3 regions of the Desulfofundulus luciae genome follow, and region 1 is predicted to be linked to each of the others. Evidence: riboswitches for the same ligand, from Rfam matches in the RefSeq annotation. Region 1 holds a riboswitch; each other region holds the start of a gene.
The links. A riboswitch is a leader RNA that binds a small molecule or an ion and turns the genes downstream of it on or off. The one in region 1 is predicted to bind cobalamin.
Positions count from the first base shown of each region.

Region 2: another riboswitch for cobalamin. It lies ahead of cbiD (cobalt-precorrin-5B (C(1))-methyltransferase CbiD); the one in region 1 lies ahead of J2Z49_RS12260 (energy-coupling factor ABC transporter permease).
Region 3: another riboswitch for cobalamin. It lies ahead of J2Z49_RS09870 (carbon-nitrogen hydrolase family protein); the one in region 1 lies ahead of J2Z49_RS12260 (energy-coupling factor ABC transporter permease).

Region 1 is NZ_JAUSUX010000025.1:3,569-8,328, forward strand. Features, by position in the region: gene J2Z49_RS12245 (energy-coupling factor ABC transporter ATP-binding protein) at 92-1,015, opposite strand; gene cbiQ (cobalt ECF transporter T component CbiQ) at 1,012-1,794, opposite strand; gene J2Z49_RS12255 (energy-coupling factor ABC transporter substrate-binding protein) at 1,787-2,119, opposite strand; gene J2Z49_RS12260 (energy-coupling factor ABC transporter permease) at 2,122-2,868, opposite strand; cobalamin riboswitch at 3,271-3,557, opposite strand; gene J2Z49_RS12265 (DsrE/DsrF/DrsH-like family protein) at 3,727-4,194, opposite strand; gene J2Z49_RS12270 ((Fe-S)-binding protein) at 4,293-4,760, opposite strand, start outside.
Region 2 is NZ_JAUSUX010000027.1:10,199-14,958, forward strand. Features, by position in the region: gene cbiT (precorrin-6Y C5,15-methyltransferase (decarboxylating) subunit CbiT) at 1-456, opposite strand, end outside; gene cbiE (precorrin-6y C5,15-methyltransferase (decarboxylating) subunit CbiE) at 413-1,075, opposite strand; gene cbiD (cobalt-precorrin-5B (C(1))-methyltransferase CbiD) at 1,057-2,160, opposite strand; cobalamin riboswitch at 2,289-2,562, opposite strand; gene J2Z49_RS12640 (ATP-binding protein) at 2,566-3,306, opposite strand; gene J2Z49_RS12645 (DnaD domain-containing protein) at 3,326-4,102, opposite strand; gene J2Z49_RS12650 (histidinol-phosphatase) at 4,171-4,760, opposite strand, start outside.
Region 3 is NZ_JAUSUX010000015.1:43,368-48,127, reverse strand. Features, by position in the region: gene cobN (cobaltochelatase subunit CobN) at 1-532, opposite strand, end outside; gene J2Z49_RS09870 (carbon-nitrogen hydrolase family protein) at 552-2,261, opposite strand; cobalamin riboswitch at 2,401-2,682, opposite strand; gene J2Z49_RS09865 (MarR family transcriptional regulator) at 2,988-3,455, shown strand; gene J2Z49_RS09860 (hypothetical protein) at 3,412-3,645, shown strand; gene J2Z49_RS09855 (ABC transporter permease) at 3,660-4,244, shown strand; gene J2Z49_RS09850 (ABC transporter permease) at 4,247-4,760, opposite strand, start outside.

The DNA.
Region 1 (4,760 bases):
ATTCTCCCCCCTTCCAGAAAAAAATTATCCCCAATATCTTCTGGGGAGCATTTACTTCATCCACTCATAGCCGGTATCGCCAGGGACTATCTTATTTTCTCCCCACACTGCATGATGCACATTCCGGGCGCATTTTTTCCCGGGGAAAAACATGTACTAAAGCCGGTCTTCCTGAACCGGAAGCCCTTTGAATACAGTCAAAAAGCTGTTCTTTCGTGCGGGGCAAGGGTAAACCCTCAGGAAGCCATCCCCTGCGGCTCAGTTGCTCATGGATCTCCACCAGCCAGGGACGGGTTAAATCACTCTGTTTCAAAAGCCGCTCATCGCGAAAAACCTCTTCGGGCAAACCTTCCCCCACCACGGTGCCGCGGCTCATCACAAACACATAATCGGCCCAGGAATAGGCCAGGTCCACATCGTGGGTGGCCAGGATAACGGTAGTACCCTGCTGGTTGATGCGGTCAAATAGTTCCATTACCTGGGCAGTATGTACGGGGTCCAGCCCGGCGGTAGGTTCATCGCAGATCAGCACACTGGGCTCCATGGCCAGAACACCGGCCAGGCAGACCCTTTTTTTCTGGCCGTAGCTTAAAAGGTGGGTGGGCCTGTCCCTGAGGTCGGCAATTTCCGTGGCCGCCATGGCGTTTTCCACGCGGCGGGCCACCTCCTCCTCGGGCAGCCCCAAATTTAAAGGGCCAAAAGAAATTTCCTGGACCACGCTGGCCGAGAAAAGCTGGGTATCTGGGTCCTGAAAAACAATGCCCACATTTTTACGCAACTGCATCAGCGAACGGTGATCGTACCGCACTTCCCGGCCAGCAAACAACACCCGGCCCCGCCCCGGGCGCAGGATGCCGTTAAAGTGAAGGAAAATGGTGGTCTTCCCGGCCCCATTGGAACCCAGCACCGCCACCTTCCTTCCTTTTTCAATGGCCATAGTGGCTCCCCGCAGGGCGGTCGTACCATCGGAATAGACAAAATGAATATCACGGGCTTCCAGAATAAATTCCTTCAAACAGGCCACCTCCAGCTCACCAGAACCAGAACCAGCAGGATAAAATCTACAAGGGCAATAAGGGCCAGATTTTTCCTGGATACCGGGCGGGGGTCTTCCCACATCCTTATCTCTCCCGTATAACCCCTGGCCAAAAGGGCGGTGAAAAGGGCCTGGGAGCGGTAACATGACTTGACAAAAAGGTTGGATACCAGTTGAGCCAGGGAACGATAGGACGCCTCCAGACTGGCATAGCCACAGCGTGAGGTCTGGGAAATGTACATTCTACCGGCTGTTTCCATGATTACGAAGATAAAACGGTAGACCAGGCCCATCAATTCAATTAATAAGGCAGGCACCTTTAACCGGCGCAGGACAGAAATGATCTCCACCATGGGGGTGGTTAGAGATAAAAAGTAAAGGCAGGATACGGCCCCCAGAGATTTGGTAAAGAGCAGGCCGGCATGATAAAGGCCCGGTATGGTTACACCCAGGGTGATCCCCCAGATAACGAGCCCGTACACAGCCGGGTCGGGTTCCCGGGAGATGGTCAGGGTGATGGCCAGCAACCCGGCCACCAGAAAACCCAGGGGCAGCAGCAAAAGTTTGAAGTAAAAGCGGGCCGGTATGCGGGCACCCAGGATTATGGCCGCCGCCGTCAGACCGGTGATCAGGGCAGGTACCAGTATGCTTGAAGCCGCCAGGCAGATGCCCATGGTAAGCATGGCAAAGGCAAATTTTTCTCCGGGATGAACATGGCGCAGGCTGCTGGTATATGCATACTGGTCAATTTTAAACACCAGTATCTCTCTCCTCTAACAACTCCCCGGTTTGCTTTTGCTTGACGTGGTTCCCTCTCCATCCGCGGTAGAATCCTATGAAATAGCCGATAAATCCGGCACCCAGCGCTGCCTGCAGGGCAAAGAGCAAGCTTTCGATTTCTCCGCTGGGTGGCTCCCACACGGATTCAAACCACGGCTGGTAATCTGGGTGTAATTCTCCAATGATTTTCTCTGCCTGGCCATCGGCACCCCCAAATTCAGCATTTTTATTCACCACCAGGGGAAAGACAGCCAGCACCAGGACAATGAAAATCAAAAACAGGTTTTTCACACCAGTTCTCATCCTTATACCTCCCGGGATAATACTCGTAATTGTTCCAGTTCACGGCGGTTGTGAGCAACCAGGAAGTTAAAAACAATGATGGTGAGAATCCCCTCGCTGATGGCCAGCGGCACCTGGGTTATCGCAAAGATACCCATGAACTTAACCATGGCTGCTACCACCCCGCCATGGGAAGCGGGAAAGGCCAGAGCCAATTGTATGGATGTGGTAACATAGGTTAACAGATCTCCTAAAAAGGCAGCCACAAATACCGAAAGCCACCGGGGCATGGCCAGCCTCTGGCCCAACCGGAAAAGAACATAGGCCGCCAGGGGGCCCACCACCGCCATGGAAAAGGTGTTGGCCCCCAGCGTGGTTAAACCACCGTGAGCCAGCAGGACTGCCTGAAAGAGCAATACGATGCAGCCCAATACGCTCATAGCCCATGGTCCGAAAAGTATGGCCCCCAGCCCGACGCCGGTGGGATGAGAACAACTGCCGGTAACAGAAGGAAGTTTCAAAGCCGAAAGGACAAAGGCAAAGGCACCAGCCAGCCCCAGGAGCATTTTCACACCTGGGTCAACCTTTACGGCTTTTTGAATGGACAGGATACCTGCAACAAGAAAGGGTAAGGTCAAAACATACCAGAAAAGGCACCACTTTAAGGGAAGAAACCCCTCCATTATGTGCATGGCCCAGGCATTTTGCTGGGGAAAGAACAGGAAAAGAAGAAAGAGAATGGATAAAAGGACCCACGTATTCTTCCTCATAAAAATACCTCCCTTAAGAAATAGGGTCACCCGGCAAACGGCCCGCCCAACCAGTACAAAGAAAACCCCCCGACCCGGTGCCGGGGGGTAATGTAACCGTGTGAACACAAAAAGGACATGCTCCACCGCTCCCCCGGTACAGATAATGAGGAGTGGAATAGGCATGTCCTCTGCTGCCCTCAGGTCATAGCCCCCTCAAGTCACCCAGAGCTTCCTTAAAAAAGTTGAAGGGGCTCCCCGGACAGTGGACCACATCACCCTTTAAGCTTTATCCCTCGGGATAAAGCACCTATTCCTGCAATCTGGCATTTTTAAAAAACTAACAACCCCTGCGTGTCCGGGTGCAGGGGTAAAAGCGTCCATACTCTAACATCTTTCACCTCCCCATGGACCGTAGGTACAAACGGTGAAAAGGAACGGGCAGGTTTCCTGGCTCATGGATCACTGCCCCACCACGCCTTCCCAACCCAGCATTCACCAGCGACATCGGTTAAACCATACTGTTACATTTTCCCTGCTGAACAAGCGTGTCATTGGATATAGCCGCTCATCCTCATCAGTGAGTGCTGGGCCAGTGGCTTTGTGTGGCGGGCTCCCCATTCACAGTGGCGGCACCGCGTCAGATTTTCACTGACTTCCCTCTATCCTTGCCTTTTGCGGCAGGGAGCACCCGTTCACTTTATTCAATTGCCTAAATTATAACACAACAGGTATACGCTGTCCAGAATTTTTCCCGCCCACAAACTGCCAAAACTTCAGTCTCAGAACCCCTTCGCAAAATTGCCGGTAAAAACGGCATTGCCTCCCCGCGCCCCAAAATATGGAAGACCTGGCCTTTTAGCGCAGGTCCTCCAAAGGCTAAATAAAGAGGTTTACATTGGCCTCGTCGGCTTCGGCCAGGTAGGTGGCCACCCCGGCAAACTCCAGGCCGTCGATGAGTTCTTCTTTCCTTATGCCCATCACGTCCATGGACATGGTACAGGCAATCATTCTTATACCCTGCTCCCTGGCTAACCGGATAAGTTCCGGAAGGGGGGTAACATTTTGCTGCTTCATTACGATCTTCATCATTTTTGCACCCAGGCCGCCGAAATTCATCTTCGATATCCCCAGCTTGCCGGCACCCCTGGGCATCATCCAGCCGAACAGCGCCTGCAAAAAACTCTTCTTTACCTTAACCTTCTCCGGCCTTCTCAGGACGTTTAATCCCCAGAAGGTGAAAAACATGGTCACCTCGTCACCCATGGCAGCAGCTCCATTGGCAATGATAAAGGCGGCCATAACCCGGTCAAGATCACCGCTGAAGACGATGATGGTCTTTTTCATGTGCCTGCACCCCCGTGCCTTATTTTAGTTAACCGGCAAGTTGAGGACAAAAGATGTGGAACCGGTGTTTTTCTTCCAGCATAAAGAGGACCTTCATCCTATCCCCCGCAGTAGGCCTGTACCAGGTAGCTGGATATATCCTCCACCTGTATTTCTCCACCGGCTGCTTTTTGCAAATTCACCAGGCAGATCGGGCACATGGTCACCGCCCTGAAAGAAACCTTCTTGATTTGATCCACCCTTTTTTTAGCATTTTCTTTTGCCTTCCTGGGGAACAGAGATTCGGCAGGCCCGCCGCAGCAGAAGGTGAACTTTCCGGAATCCACAGGTTCCCTTAAGTCAATGCCCGCTTTATCCAGCAAAGTTCTCTGCTCCTGCAGCACGTTCTCCTGCCTGGCATATAAACATGAGTCGTGGACGACCGCTTCCAGGCGGAGCTCCTTTCGGGGCTTCAGGTCCCGCTCCACCAGCACTTCCAGGTAGCTTTTTACCTGCAGGTCATATCCTTTGATCAGGTTAGGGTACACGGAACGAAGCATATGGGTGGTGTGGGGGTCAACGGTGAT
Region 2 (4,760 bases), on a different contig from region 1:
GGCCCGGGTTAGTGTTTCCAGGGTCAGGGCGTTGATGACCAGTCTTGCCCCCGGAGCAAGCCTTTCCGCCAGCAACTGGACTATCTCCCCTAACTGGCCGCCCGAGCCGCCGATAAATACCCGGTGGGGGGGCGGGAGCTGGAGCAGTGCCTCAGGGGCACGGCCTTCCACCACCTGGATGTTCTTCTGGGCAAAGCGACGCATGTTTTCCCGGATCAGCTCCAGTGCCGCGGGCTTTTGCTCTACGGCATAAACGATGCCGTCACCGATTAGCCGGGCTGCTTCGATGGCAATGGAGCCGGTGCCACTGCCAATATCCCACACCACCTGGCCCGGTCCCAGCCGGGCCTTGGCCAGGGTGACGGCGCGAATTTCTTCCTTGGTCATGGGGATACTCCCCCGGATAAACAGGTCATCGGGAATCCCCGGAGTCACATAGGGCCAAGCTTTTTTCATCAATGATCACCATAACGCAATTATTTTGCCCGGAAAAGTCCCGGCGGGCCAGTTCACCGGGTGTGGTTTCCAGGATTTCCTCCTCTGGATAACCCAGGTTACAACAACAAAAAACTTTTCGATCAGCTATTTCCGCCTTCACGAGCAGGCTGGCGATGTGGTTGGGTGGAGCTCCCGGGCCGGTGAGGAGGGCTATCTTCCCCTGGTAGCGCACCAGATTAACCAGGTCCTCGACGGGCCTTCCGTGAGCACTCAAGATCAGCGCATCATGCCAGGGCATGGCCAGGCGGGCAAAGGCCAGTTGCACCGAACTGATTCCGGGGATGACCTCCAATTCCTCCGGGGTGAAATATTGGCGCAGGTAATTCAAAATTCCATACAGTCCAGGATCACCTGAAGCTAAAACGGCTACCTTTTCCTCCCGGTGTGAGCGGATGAAATCCACCATGGCCGCAAGATTATTTTTAATTACAAAAGTTTTCTGTTCCTCCCGGGCCAGATAGGACAGGTGGCGCTGGCCGCCTACCAGTACCCGGGCGCTGGCCAAAGCTCTTTGAGCGGCAGGGGTGAGATAATCCAGGTTGCCCGGTCCTACGCCAATTACCTTAATTCGCGGCATCCCAGCGCCCTCCCGATTTCCCGTGCCTGACGGTCCCAACCGAGGATTTTGCCATCCAGGGTCAAAAAGACTGTTCCCACCTTTAAACGGTGGTGGACGTACTCCATGGCCCGCTGGCTGGCCCGGCAGGCCAGTTGGTGGTAAACAGACAGGAAATTGTGTTCCGTCAGCAACTCTACCACACTTTCAATGGTGCTGGCTTCCATAATGCGTGCGATGAGGCCCCTGTCTGCACCCATCAGGGCGGCGTGACTGGCCAGGGTTTCCCGCCGGGCGTCGGCAACCCGGCTGTGGGTATGAAAAATGCCGGCAGCCACCTTTAAAAGCTTTCCGTGGTGCCCCCAGAGCAAAACGCCGGAAAAGCCTTTTTCCACACAGTTTTCCAGCATAAAACCTACGAAATTGCTCATTTCCACCACAGCTTCGGCCGGGAATCCGTATCTATCCACCGCTGTCTGGATTCCCAATCGTCCCGGGGTAAGAACCACCTGATCAAAGCCTGCTGCCCTGGCCATATCCAGAAGGGGCAGCAGGGAATCCTTAAACGCTTCCTCGGACATGGGCCGGACTATGCCTGTGGTTCCCAGTATGGATATCCCCCCCACAATTCCCAGACGGGGGTTCAGGGTGCGCCTGGCTACCAATTCCCCCCCGGGTACGCTGATCATTAGTTCCACTCCCCATCCGGGAGGGAGAACGCCGGCCACAGCCTCCTTAATCATTTGCCGGGGAACGGGGTTAATGGCCGGTTCGCCTACGGCCACCGCCAGCCCCGGTTTGGTTACCCGCCCTACTCCAGGCCCCCCGTACAGGCGAATTCCCTCTGGGGCGGGGCGGGCTTCGACCACAACGGGCAGACCATGAGTAACGTCGGGATCATCCCCTCCGTCTTTAATCACCACTGCCCTGGTACCGCCAGGTATTGCCTCTACCTGGTGAATGGGCACCGTTAAGGGCTGGCCCATGGGGTTGACCAAAGTAACCTGATCAGGTTTTATACCGTGAAAAAGCAACTCCGTGGCAGCCCGGGCAGCCGCAGCGGCACAGGCTCCTGTCGTAATCCCGTTTCGTAAAGGCTTAGCCACCTTGTTTCCCCCTGAAAAAAACACGCCCGGCAAAAGTAGGGGCGTGTGGAGAGTCTTTACGCCTGCTATCTTTCGCGCGAAGATAGAAAGGCCTGCCACTGGCTTTTTGCCCTTTGGTAAAGGACATGTTCCAGTGAAAGGGGCAGGCAGGTCTCCTGGCTTCCGGATCTTTGGATGCCCGCGCCTTCCCGGTCCAGCACTCACCAGTGACATCGTTAAACCGTGTCGTTATGAACAAGCGTCCCATTGGATGTAGCAGCTCATCAGTGAGTGCTAGGCCAGTGGCACCTTGCGGGTTCCTCCCCGGTTACAGTGGCGGGACCGCGCCGGCTTAAGCAGGTCCACCTGCTCCCCGGTCTTCCCTATTATCCCCCGTTGGGGACCTGCCCCGCACATATTTAGTTTTTAACCTTCCCGGAGCCTTTCCCTGCGCTGGACCATGCGAATGTCATCTTCAACCGGTAACCGGTAAGGCCAGCACATCTGGCAAATGCGGGAAGTGGTTCTTTCTCCCAAATACTCGCCTAAATCTTCCAGGCTGATGTTGGTGGTAATGATTACGGGGAGACGATGGTTGACGCGGTAATTTAAGATCGAATAAAGTTTATTTTTGGTCCATTCGGTATAATTATGGGCTCCCAGATCGTCTAAAAACAAAAGGGGCACTTCCCTTGCCGCATCCAGGAGATCCTTTTCCGAATAATCTGCACCCTGGCGGTTCTGGTCATAAGTTGAACGCAGGCGATCTAGCAAGTCCGGTACAACCACAAACAATAACAGCACTTCGGTTTCCAACAGGGCGTTGGCTATGCAGGCGGCCAGGAATGTTTTTCCACTGCCCACGGGGCCGGTAATCAACAGACCATCGATATGCCGGTCGTTCTTAAAATTACGAACGAAGTCTTGCGCCGCCTGAAAGGTGCGCCGGGCCGATTCGTAATAAGTGATTTTGCGTTCCGGATCTACCCGCAATCGCGAATAATACTTAAAGTTAAATTTGTCAAAGGTGTGGTTACGTAAACCTTCCGGTAACCCTGCTTCTTTAAAACGGTTAACCAGGGCCCTCTGCTTGTTACACGGGCAGGGAACGGCCACGTTGTTTTTGATCACCACACCCCGATCCTCACATACAGGACAGGCCTTCACTGGCCGGCATCCTTTCTAATTAACTGAGGTATAGCGTTTTCAAAAGTGCTTTCTTCCGTTCATCCACCTTTGAGGGGGGCTGTTTACCTGAACGCCGTTTCTTAAATTGTGCGTCATAGGCGTTTATTTCCTCAACGGTACGCAGGTTGTTCTTCTTCCATTCCAGAATAATACTATCAATATACTTGAAATTATGCTTGCCCATCAGGACGGCCCGGCGTAAAGCTTCCAAGACCAGCGTGGGATCCAGTTCCTCGGTCCACTGGCGGATCTGTTCGACCTCCATGGGGGAAACAGGCCGACCGAATTCCTGTTCAAAGGCCCGGATGAGCAGGGCAAATTCTTGCGCCTTTGTCTCTAAAGGCCTTTTTTCCAGCAGGCTGCGGGTACGTTCAATTTCCTTGACCCTGATGCTGGCCCAGATCTCCGAGAGCTTTTCTAACAGCGGTTCAAAGTCATATCCACTGAGGATCTGATCTTTACTTTCGTCATAATACTGCGTTACGGCCAGCACTTCCTTTTCTATTAACCTGTTCAGGTTTTGTTGCACCCGGGTTACATCCTGGGCCGTGCATGCCGCCAGGGTGGAGGCGGAAGGAAACAGGTTCTTTTCCTCTACCTGCAACCGGAGAAGCTGAATGAGAAGAATCATTTCTTCGTCGTTTATATCAAGGTGACGGTACAACCGGAGTAAAAGATTCGGGATGGCGGTAGTGCCCTGGAGCAACAGGTCGGCACCAAAGGCAGCGGTAATGTTTCCCTCCCTGTATCTTTTCACCGTTCTGCCATTCATCATGCTCTTCCTCCCCCGCTTAGTGAATATTTTATGGTAAGGGAGGAAGTTTGTCCAGGCAAAAAAAACCGTTAGAGGGGGCAAGGTTGACGAGAAATAAATGTATACACCGCGAGCCCCATTTCTTCTAACATTAATACCGCCTGGTCTGTATACGCTCCCAGATCAGAAAGCCGGTGGGCATCGGAGCCCACGGTGAATATTTTAACGCCACATTCCCGGGCCTGTAAGAGGATTTCCCGGCTGGGATGAAATTCGGTCAGTCCCCGCCGCAGGCTGGAGGTATTTACTTCCAGACCCATATTTCGCCGTGCCATTTCCTTAAGAATCGGTTCGACCATTCCTTTATGGGCATTTCCCAGGGTTGTACCCAGGAGGCGTTCTCCGTGGCGTCGATAAAGATCCAGGTGACCGATACAGTCAAAGAGGTTGCTTTCCACGGCTTCCTTTAAGACTTGAAAATATTCACCGCACGCCTCTTCCGCAGTATGGGAGGAGAAGTAGATCCGGCTTTCCTCCCAGGATGATATGGATTGGTGTTCAAGGCAATGGATGGAACCCAGTACATAATCAAAGGGATAATTATTTAAGATTTTTTCAATGGTTTTCTCACAGCCCCGTTCATAGCCAACTTCTAGACCAGCTTTTATTTTCAGTTTCC
Region 3 (4,760 bases), on a different contig from region 1:
TTAGTTTTTCCTCAAGAAGAGCCGCCGCCTGGGCCTCACTCTGACACCCCGGGTAGTATAATCCTTCCCAGGGAAGGGGTTTGGGCTCCGGCACAGGGTAAAACTTGCCCAAATAACGGTTAATTGACCAGATGAGTAAATTTTTGAGGTTCTCTTCCCCGCCGTAACTAACATATAACCGGACAAGCCGGTAATCTTCTTCAGAAAGGTTGCTCAAGCCCAGGAGCGCCCGGGTATCATCCCCCACCGAAGGCAGAACGGCCAGAGGTATGGCCTGTTCTCTGGCAAGAGCCGTTACCCGGTCAAAAGAGGGTAAGGAGTCAGGCCCACCCATCAGGTGCAGGATCACCAGGTGGCAGCAGTGAACCGTATCCAGTAACTCTGCTTCCTTTTCCGGGCCGGTTAAATCCCGCTTTGCGTATGCCAGAACCTCCACCAGCGGACCGTATTCCCGGTGCACGCTCCTGACGGCATTACTGAGGCTGCCCAATTCACCCTCAATGGCCGTGTAAAACAATATTCTAAGCTTCATCCCATTCTCGCCCCTCTTCTTAAAAAAGTTTGTAATGTGTCAGGAGGAGGTCATAATCCACCTTTTCCAGGAACTTCTTCTGCCTGGTTTCCTGCGGGTTTAAAAGCATAATGTTGATCCTGTCCTCATTGACAGGAGACACCAGCCGCACGCGCCTTTCAGAGTACCGGGAATAACTGTAAATTAAGCTGCCGCCCAGGGCACAAAAAGAACCACTGGACCCCCACTGGTTGGCCACCACCAGGTGCATTTGTTCGGCTATCCTGGCTTCCCAGATAAACTGGCTTTTTTCATCATTCCAGAGGGCGGGAACGCAGAGCACATCCACCCCCTGTTTGGCCAGACTCTCCAGGCTTTCCGGGAAAAACAGGTCATGCCCCAGTAAAATGCCCACCCTGCCAAAGGGGAGGTCAAAAAAGCAAAAATCTTCCTGCCCGGGGCGAGCCCATTCCCTGTCGGAGGGACTTAAGTGTATCTTTCTGTATTTTCCAAGCAATCCCGCCGGACCGATCAACACGGCAGTGTTAAACAGTTGACTGTCTTCCCTTTCTAACACCCCCATCACCACATACAGGTCCAGCTTTTCTGCCCTCCGGATAACAGCCCCGGTAACAGGGCCGGGAACCGGTTCGGCCAGTTCTTCTGCCTGTGCTGGTTGAGATATGGCCCCTGTTACAGCAAGTTCCGGAAAAACAACCAGGTCGAGCTTCATCCCCCTGCGGGCAGCCAGGTCTGCGGCCTGGTCCAGGAATGACAAAATGCGCCGGATATTTCTCACCGGCTCTCCAGCCTGTGGAGCAAACTGAACAGTGGCTACGGCAAACTCCTTTCCTGCGGACAACCCCAGCAGCGCCTCCGGTTCAAATTGGGAAAAGGTATCCAGCGTTATACCGGCATAGAATTCCGGTCGCCTGTCGCCCAGCAGGACACCGGCCCCGGGGGTAAAAAATCTCCCGTTTTTTAATGGCAACGTGCCATAAAGGATGGTGTCATTAGCAGACTGTACTTCCTTTAAAACGCTACCGTCGGGGCCAATGATGAACGATTGTGACGCATTACAGTTCATGCTTTTATCCTGACCCGTACGGTTACAGGCCAGTACATAAACTCCGTTTTCCAGAGCCCGGGCACGCCAGAAAACTTCCGGCGGGTAGTGATGGGGCGGCCAGTTGGCCGGGATCAGCAGCACCCGGGCACCTTTCAGGGCAGCCATTCGCGCCGCCTTGTACCAGTATGTGTCGGCACAGATGAGCACACCCACTCTACCAAAGCAGGTTTCTGCCACCAGCACGGGCAGGTTACCCCTGGCCGCCCAGAGATTTTCCTTAAAGGCAGGGGCCAGCTTACGGTGCTGACCCATTACCCGGCCGTCCGGGCCAATGAGCACTGCGGTGTTATAATAAATCCCCGATTTTAAATCCACTTCCGGCAGCCCCAGGCAAATGTAGACCCCGTACCGGCGGGCCAGGGCGCCGAACAATTCTGTGGTCGGGCCGGGAACGGTCTCCACAAAGGGGGAAATGTCCCTTCTGCTTTCAAAGGTATAACCCGTGGTGGCCAACTCGGGGTTTATAATGATCCGGGCACCGCCGGCAGCAGCCTCTTCATTTAAGGCCAGCAACCGCCGCAGGTTATGTTCCTTATTTTTCCACTTGATGGCTGCATGGATTAAAGCCACCCTGACTTCTTCCGGCATCTTTAACACCTCATCAAGAAACTCCTTTTCCACCCGGAAATTTCCGACCGTCCGGCCAGATATAATGCCGGGGTTCCTCCTGGCAATTAAAAACGGGCAATCAAAAACCCCCGCTACGCATAAAGCGGGGGTAGGGAAAATCAGACCTACCACATCCCTATCCGCGTAGGCAGCATGGTGAAAAAACGGGGCAGGTCTCCTGGCTCGGGTTCATCGGAACTCCACGTCTTCCCATCCAGCACTCACCAATGAACCGTAACATCCAATGGCACGCTTGACAAATAATGAAAACATAGCTTAAGGTTTCATCAATATCATCGGTGAGTGCTGGACAGTGACATTATGTGGGTTCCTTCCCCCTCACAGTGGCGGGACCGCGCCGGATTTGCACCGGCTTCCCTTTTCAGCCTGGCCCCCATCAGAGAAGCAGGACACCCCGTCCACATTATTTAACTGTTAAAAACACAAAAGGTCTTTCCCATTCCGGGGCAGACCTTCGTGGCCAGCATTTCCATTCATACCGGAATTATTTAAAATGAAAATTTCTACTTTGGGATGACTTCTATATCCAACGACCAAATCCTCCTTTAGAAAAAAATTTTTTCGGAGAAGGTTACTATTCAGTCCACCTCATGCAATCCCTGCATGCAGGCCGTCCTTCTTCAAAGATAGTATAACCGACTTTACGCCCCAAATGTGAAATACATTGATCATCAAATTTTTTGATGGTATATTTTAGTTGGGAAGACAGGTGATGTGATGAATAATAACGAGCAGTTGCTCACTGAAAAAATTGCCGATGCAATCTGGCAAATCTGGCGTTGCTGGCGTTTGACGTCCCACCCGGTAAAACAGGGTAAGATTACACCCGAGCAGTACTGGGTTTTGCACATCCTGCACCGGTTTGGGCCACAGCGGATCAAAGACATTGCCGTGCGCATGGGTACCGGCTCAAGCTCGGTGACCATCACTGTCAAGCGACTGGAGCGCATCCTGCTTACCACTCACTATATGGAAGAGGCCGATACAGTCTGTAATCGAATTGGCATACTTAATCGTGGCGAAATGGTGGTTACCGGTACGCCGGCAGAATTAAAGGCAATGACGGGTAACCCCGGTGCTTCCATGGATGATGTATTTACTTATTTTACCGGTAATTTTTTGGATGCAGGGGGAGATTTTCGTGGAATCAGACAGGTTCGCCACATCAGTCGCCGCCTCGGTTGAACCGGCGGCAAAATCAGGCAGCACAGTGCTGCAGGCACTAACAGACATGCTGGTCATCGTCGAAATGGAACTGCGCAAGCTGCGCCACGAACCGACCGAGCTGTTCACCCGGGCCGTGCAGCCTGTGCTCTGGCTGCTGATTTTCGGCCAGGCTTTCAGCAAGGTACGCGATTTGACACAGGCGGGGTAACTTACCAGACTTATATGACCCCCGGCATTCTCTCGCAGTCGGTGATGTTTACAGCCATCTTCTTTGGTCTTTCGACTATCTGGGAAAGAGATATGGGTATACTGCAAAAGTTTCTGGCCATGCCCATACCCCGGGTGGCGCTGGTGCTGGGCAAAGCTCTGGCAGCCGGAGTGCGTGCCTTAAGCCAGGTAACCATTATTTTTCTGCTTGCGTCCATAACCGGCATACCCCTGCACTGGCACCCGGCCCTCCTGTCAGCAGCCGCCGGTGTGGTCATACTGGGAGCCGTATTTTTTGCCACCCTGTCCATGATTATTGCAGCCATTGTTAAAACCCGTGAACGTTTCATGGGTATCGGCCAGTTAATCACCATGCCCTTGTTTTTTGCTTCCAACGCGCTGTATCCCATCTCCATCATGCCCGACTGGCTGCGCGTGGTGGCATCGGTCAACCCGCTAAGCTATATGGTGGACTTCCTGCGTGGCGCCCTTGTTACCGGCCAATTGACCAGCTGGCAGGCGGACGTAGGAGTTTTGCTGGTAGCCTGCACTCTGGCTACAGCAGTGGGCACATACCTTTATCCCAGGGTAGTCGCTTGATCTTATCCATCCAACATTTTCAGCCTGAGCCAGCCCAGGGTAAATAAAACAGCACTCCATCCTCCCAGCACCGCCGCCAGCCACCAGTTGAAGCCGTTCCCGGTCAGGGTGGTGCGCAACAGTTCTGCCGCCGGGGTAAGGGGGAAAAACCATACCACGTGCTGCAAGAATCCGGGCAGGCGCTCCACGGGGATCAGGGTACCACTTAAAAAGGTGACGGGGACAAGGATAAATTCACTGACCAGGGCCTGGTCGTCTAAGGAGCGCAGGCACAGGCCGATGAGCACGCCAAAAGTCCCGAAGCAAAGGGAGGCCAGCAGCATCGTCCCGAAAAAAGGCCAGTTTAGCTTTAAACCAGGGACGAGCAGGAACACCGTTATCAGAACAATCAGGCCGGCTAAAAGGCCACGCATGGCGCCGGCCAGGGTGTAGCCCAGGCAAATGGAAAAATTGCTCACCGGGGCCAGACGGTAGGCTTCAAAACTCTGCCAGTACAGGCGCGTATAGAACATACGT